Regions from separate parts of the Blautia sp. LMAG:89 genome, predicted to be linked through region 2. Evidence: predicted binding sites of a transcription regulator. Region 2 holds the regulator's gene; each other region holds the start of a gene.
What was found. Region 2 encodes HrcA, which represses chaperone genes, less so after heat shock. Its sites were predicted from a motif close to TGTTAGCACTCNNNNNNNNNGAGTGCTAACA; they were not measured.
Positions count from the first base shown of each region.

Region 1: the regulator HrcA is predicted to act here: its motif matches at 749-779, upstream of groES (co-chaperone GroES).
Region 3: the regulator HrcA is predicted to act here: its motif matches at 858-888, upstream of htpG (molecular chaperone HtpG).

Region 1 covers NZ_NANC01000012.1:348,112-350,383, reverse strand. The annotation lists gene CCC70_RS14855 (FtsK/SpoIIIE family DNA translocase) at 1-211, shown strand, start outside; gene rlmH (23S rRNA (pseudouridine(1915)-N(3))-methyltransferase RlmH) at 208-687, shown strand; gene groES (co-chaperone GroES) at 803-1,090, shown strand; gene CCC70_RS16430 (MATE family efflux transporter) at 1,129-1,584, shown strand; gene CCC70_RS16425 (hypothetical protein) at 1,614-1,847, shown strand; gene CCC70_RS14835 (ABC transporter substrate-binding protein) at 2,070-2,272, shown strand, end outside.
Region 2 covers NZ_NANC01000004.1:55,823-58,094, reverse strand. The annotation lists gene CCC70_RS04295 (ABC transporter substrate-binding protein) at 1-547, shown strand, start outside; gene hrcA (heat-inducible transcriptional repressor HrcA) at 724-1,767, shown strand; gene grpE (nucleotide exchange factor GrpE) at 1,786-2,272, shown strand, end outside.
Region 3 covers NZ_NANC01000007.1:96,068-98,339, reverse strand. The annotation lists gene CCC70_RS10230 (choice-of-anchor D domain-containing protein) at 1-763, shown strand, start outside; gene htpG (molecular chaperone HtpG) at 1,005-2,272, shown strand, end outside.

The DNA of each region.
Region 1 (2,272 bases), on a different contig from region 2:
TACAGAAGCCGGTAAATTTATCATTGAGAAGGAAAAGGCCTCCATCGGTATGCTCCAGCGTATGTTCAAGATCGGATTTAACCGTGCGGCAAGGATCATGGATCAGCTTTGTGACGCAGGAGTGGTAGGTCCGGAGGAAGGAACCAAGCCAAGGAAGGTTTTGATGTCAGCAGAAGAATTTGAGAATTATCTGGAGGAGAACGGCGGATGAAAATAAGTATCCTGACAGTAGGGAAGATCAAGGAAAAATATCTGCGGGATGCCATTGCGGAGTATTCCAAGCGCCTCGGGCGTTACTGCAAGCTGGAGATCATAGAAGTGTCCGACGAAAAAACGCCGGATAATGCCAGCGAAACAGTAGAAGATGCCATTCGGAACAAGGAAGGGGAGCGTCTTCTTAAATATATCCGGGATGATGCGTTTGTGATCACTCTAGAGATCGGAGGCGAACAGCTGACCTCTGAGAACTTCGCACGGAAGATCAACGAGCTGGGAATACGTGGGACCAGCCATATCCAGTTTGTGATCGGCGGCTCTATCGGTCTTGGAAAAGAAGTACTGAAGAGATCAGACTATGCTTTAAGCTTTTCGAAGATGACATTTCCTCATCAGCTGATGCGTGTGATTCTTCTGGAACAGATCTACCGCAGCTATCGTATCATCAGCGGAGAGCCCTATCATAAATAATATCATACTACATATCCGCAAATATCTTGACAATTTTCGGATATGTAGTATGATAAAAAAAGAGTAGCACTCGGAGCTTAAGAGTGCTAATAATCACAGAAAGAAGGAAATGAATATGGCATTAAAACCAGTTGCAGACAGAGTTATCGTAAAATATTTTGAGACAGAAGACAAAACCGCATCCGGCATCGTACTTCCGGAAAGCTCCAAGGAGAAAACCCAGCAGGCAGAGGTTATCGCAGTAGGTGGCGGTAAGGTCGTAGACGGTAAAGAAGTACCGGTACAGGTAAAGCCAGGTGACCGTGTGATCTACGGAAAATACACAGGAACTGAGATCAAATATGAGGGTGAGAAATATCTGGTGATCAACGCAGATGATATCATTGCCATCGTAAAAGATTGATGACGAATTTTTATCGTAATTTTCTGAAATTATGCTCCATGTTGGTGTTGCAGAATGTAGTGACCTTAAGCGTCAATCTTGCTGACAACATTATGCTTGGAGCCTTCAGTGAAACTGCATTATCCGGTGTGACTACCGTAAATCAGGTACAGTTCGTCTTTCAGCAGCTGCTTATGGCGCTGGGAGACGGACTTGTCATATTCGGAAGTCAGTACTGGGGAAAGAAAGAGACAGAGCCGGTAAGAAAGATCAGTGCCTGGGCCATGCGCACAGGCTTTTTTATTGCCCTTGTGCTGTTTATCCTGGCCAGTCTTTTTCCAACACAGCTGCTGGGGCTTTTTACAACAGACCAGGCGATTATTGAAGCCGGTCTTTCCTACCTGGCGATCATCCGGTTTACTTACTTTTTCTTTGCAGTGACGCAGATCCTGCTTGCTACACTGCGCTGTGTGGAAATTGCAGGGGTTGCCTTCGGGCTTTCGGTAATGACTTAAGTGTAGTAATGGTAGGAATGTCCTATCAGATGCCGACAAACGGTGGTATCATCCGGGGAAGCGGAAGCATTGCTTATTCCATGAAGGTGGACCTGATCAGTACCTGGTGGATCGTGATCCCTCTGTCCATGTTTATGGCATTTGTAGTCAAGGCATCTCCGGCAGTGGTGGTATGCTGCCTGAATGCAGATCAGATCTTTAAATGCGTGCCTGCATTTTTGAAGTGCAATTACGGACACTGGATCAAAAATATGACGAATTAAGGAAATATATATATAGCAGAGGCAAGATACAGAAAATTTATCTTGACGCCTGTGTGATCTGTATGTAGAATAAATACAAGCTTTAACGAAATGCAGTAAAAAAATCTCTGAAGAGCCAGGGACAGCTTGACAAAGGTAATATGGTATAGTATTATCTTACCTATATCATATTAAACTGGTGGGAAAAGAGGAATACTCACTGAAACACAGGAGGAACAGGAAATGAGAAAAAAAGTACTGGCAGCGCTTCTGGCAGCTGCAGTGGCAGGAACAACTGTTATGTCAGGAATGACTGTTTTTGCAGCAGAAACAGAAGGAACCACGGCGGAAGGCGGAAATATTACCATTGCAGAAACAGCAGATCCGCAGAACATCAATCCGCTTTATGTTGTGGATCAGACAAGCTTCGATATGATGCAGGCACT
Region 2 (2,272 bases):
GATGATATCAGAGGAGAATCTGATCGACCAGCATGACCAGCTGAATGAAAAATTTATAAACGGCCAGTATGGATGTATGTTCATGTATACCGGTGCGTTGAGTACCTTTCAGAATGCAGGCGTGTATAGAAAAGATAAGATCCATATGGCACCATTTCCGGAATTTGACGAGAAGGTGACCAATATCGCAACCTGGCAGTATGTACTGAATAAAAATTCTGATCATAAAGAAGCAGCTCTGAAGTTCCTTCAGTATGTGTCCGGATATGAGGCCAGTAAAAATTACGGACAGCTGACAAGAATGTGTCCGGCAAGACTGGATGTGATCGAGGATAAGAATTTTGATCTGGATGGCATTGAAATGATCCGGCAATATCTGAAAGATTATAAGCTGAAGGCAAGACCACTGTGTGCCGATTCCATAGAAGCTGTTTCGTCCATGGGAACGGAATTTCAGAAATATGTGCTGGGACAGAAAACAGAAGCGGAATTTTTTGCCGGGGCACAGAACTGCATAGACCAGTATTACAAAAAAGCATCGTACTGATGCTTTTTTTGTTTTGAAAAAATAAGAACTTTTTTTCAAAACATATTGACAAATATTTTACATGGTGATATCTTAAAGACTGTAGATGTTAGCACTCCACTAAAATGAGTGCTAACAGATGTAAAAAAAGAATCAACATCCGTCAGGAAAGAATAAAAAGGAAAGGAGATGGATTCATGGAAGAGGTGTTGAATGAGCGCAAGCAAAAAATCTTAAAAGCAATCATCAAGACCTATATGGAAACCGGAGAACCGGTTGGTTCCAGGACCATTTCCAAGTATGCGGATCTCAATGTCAGTTCCGCAACGATCCGAAATGAAATGTCAGACCTGACAGATATGGGCTATATCGTCCAGCCTCATACCTCAGCAGGAAGGATTCCTTCAGATAAAGGCTACAGACTTTACGTCAATGAGCTGATGAAGGAGAAGGAAGCGGAGGTTGCAGAGCTGCGAGATCTGATCATTGAGAAGACAGATAAGATGGATAAGGTGCTTAAGAAGGTTGCGAAGGTTCTTGCTTCCAATACCAACTATGCTACCATGGTTTCCGTTCCGCAGTACAGCGGCAACAAGATCAAGTTCATCCAGCTGTCGAGAATGAGCGAGCTTCAGCTTGTGGCAGTGGTTGTCAGTGACAACAATACAGTCCGGAACCAGATCATCAATCTGGATGAGGAAATGGACGACCAGACGATCCTGAAACTGAATCTTCTTCTTAACACCAATCTCAATGGGATCCCGATTCAGGATATCAACCTTGGGATGATCGCCAGACTGAAGGAACAGGCAGGCAGCCACAGCGGTGTGGTGGCAACGGTTCTGGATGCAGTGGCAGCCACCATTCATGTGGAAGAGGAAGATATGGAGATCTATACTTCAGGTGCAACTAACATCTTCAAGTATCCGGAGCTTGCCGATAAAGAGAAGGCAACGGAGCTGATCTCCGCATTTGAGGAGAAGCATGAACTTGCCGATCTTGTAAAAGAACAGATGTCAGATGGAGAGAATACAGGAATCCAGGTTTACATCGGTGATGAGATGCCGATCCAGACCATGAAGGACTGCAGCATTGTAACTGCCAGATATGAACTGGGAGACGGAATGTACGGAACCATCGGGATCATCGGTCCCAAACGAATGGATTATGAGAATGTAGTGGACAGTCTGAAGGAACTGAAGAATCATCTGGATGACGTTTTGAAAAAGAAGAAAACTTAGAAAGGCGGTAGAAAAAAAGTGTCGGAGGAAACAAAGAAAACATCCGAAGAGCAGGAAGCGGAGAAGGAAATCCCCGTAACTGACGGAGATCAGGAAGAAGAAAACCTGACACCGGAGGGAGAAGATCTGCCGGAGGAAGAAAACAATACTCCAGGCGAAGAAGCTGCCTCAGAGGATAAAAAAGAAGAAAAATCAAAAACTTCCTTTTTCGGAAAGAAGAAAAAAGATAAATCTGAGCAGAAGGTGGAGGAACTTACCGATCGCCTGAAGCGTACCATGGCTGAATTTGATAATTTCCGTAAAAGAACGGAAAAAGAAAAATCCAGTATGTACATCATCGGAGCAAAAGAGATCGTTGAAAAGATCCTGCCGGTTGTGGATAACTTTGAAAGAGGTCTTGCACAGGCACAGGAAGGCGATGCTTTTGCAGATGGAATGAAAATGATCTACAAGCAGCTTACCACAACACTGGATGAGCTTGGTGTGAAGCCGATCGAAGCAGTGG
Region 3 (2,272 bases), on a different contig from region 2:
AAAACCATCCGATATCAAAGATCTTCCTAATGGAACCCAGAAAACCCAGAAAGCCCTGAAGCTTCCGGGAACAGTAAAGATCACTACAACAAAGGGAGAGCAGAAGGCATCGGTTAAATGGGATGTTAAGGGGTCTTCTTATGATCCGTCTTCTGCAGAACGTCAGATATTTAATGTAAAAGGTACTGTCATTCTTCCGGAGGGGGTTAAGAATCCCAACAAGATCAGTACAGTGATCGCAGTAAGTATTACAGTAAATGGATATCAGGGCACGGAAGCCGCTGCATCGGACAATAAGATCACAGGAATTGATTCCAATGGCAAGTATGATACCAATACAAAGATCACCTTTACAGCAGCTGGTGCAGGGATGGATAATACAAACCCGCGTAAGGGAGATACCAGATATCAGCCGAAGAGCTGGAAGATCACAGAGACCCGTACCTGGGATGGAGAGCCTTATACTGCAACATTCCGTGTCAGCAAGCCGGGAAAATATACTCTGAAAGTTACCTTTGGACAGCAGAAATATGACGGCTCCAGCTGGAAGGATACCGGTACACAGTCAGAAAGTACGGTTACTTTTACGGTATCACAGGCAGCAGTTCTTACTGCGACTCCGAGCCCGGCAGTGACACAGACAAATCAGAAATCTGCAGTGCAGACGGGAGACAGTACACCGATCATGACATTTGTGATCATTTTGATCGTGGCTGTGGTATGCATTGGAGGAATTCTTGTATATCGTAAAAAGAAAAAATAAGAACAGAATGTAGAAGATTGTTTTACAGCACCCTCCGTACAAAAAAATGTACGGAGGGATTTTTTTGCACATAGAGATCCGTTTTACATGCTGTTACTAGCACTCTGTAATGATGAGTGCTAAATTTTTCTTGACTTTTGTAAAAAGTCGTATTAGTATATATTTATTGAAAAAAACAACAGGTTTCCGGCTCTGCCGGAACATCAGAAATAAAAATAAAAACAAAAGGAGAGTGACATATATGTCAGCAAAACATGGCAGTTTATCAATCAACAGTGAAAATATTTTTCCGATCATCAAGAAATGGTTATATTCCGACCATGATATTTTTGTAAGAGAGATGATCTCCAACGGATGCGATGCGATCACCAAACTGAGAAAGCTGGAAGTTATGGGAGATTATACATTCCCGGAAGGTTACAAACCGGCTGTAAATGTTATCGTTGATCCGGATCAGAAAACTTTGAAGTTTATTGATAACGGTATTGGTATGACAGCGGATGAAGTAGAGGAATATATCACACAGATCGCTTTTTCCGGTGCCACAGAGTTCCTTGAGAAATATAAGGATAAAACAACGGATGATCAGATGATCGGTCATTTCGGACTTGGATTTTATTCTGCATTTATGGTTGCAGATGAAGTACATATCGATACTCTCTCTTACAAAGAGGGTTCCACACCGGTACATTGGACCTGTGACGGCGGTACAGAGTATGAGATGGCAGACGGAAACAAAACAGAGCCGGGAACAGAGATCACTCTTTTCCTCAATGAGGAAAGCCTGGAGTTTGCCAATGAATATCGTATGAGAGAGGTTATTGAGAAGTACTGTTCTTTCATGCCGGTAAATATCTATCTTTCCAAAGCAAATGCTGAACAGGAGTATGAAACCATCGATGAGGCAGATCTCCGTGAAGATGATGTGGTAGTTGAGCATATCCATGAGGATGCCAAGACAGAGGAAAAGGAGAATGATAAAGGCGAGAAAGAAGTTGTGGAAGTTTCTCCTGCCAAAGATAAAGTAAAGATCAATAAACGGCCGGTATCTTTAAGCGATACACAGCCGCTCTGGATGAAACACCCAAATGAGTGCACGGATGAAGAGTATAAAGAATTTTACCGTAAGGTATTTATGGATTACAAGGAGCCGCTGTTTTGGATCCATCTGAACATGGACTATCCGTTCAATCTGAAGGGTATCCTGTATTTCCCGAAGATCAGGACAGAGTATGATTCCATTGAGGGAACCATCAAGCTTTATAATAATCAGGTATTTATTGCAGATAACATCAAAGAGGTGATCCCGGAATTCCTTCTTCTTCTGAAAGGTGTGATCGACTGCCCGGATCTTCCATTGAATGTTTCCCGTTCTGCACTGCAGAATGATGGTTTTGTGAAAAAGATTTCTGAATACATCACCAAGAAAGTAGCAGATAAGCTCACCGGAATGTGCAAGACAGACAGAGAGTCTTATGAGAAGTACTGGGATGATATCAGCCCGTTTAT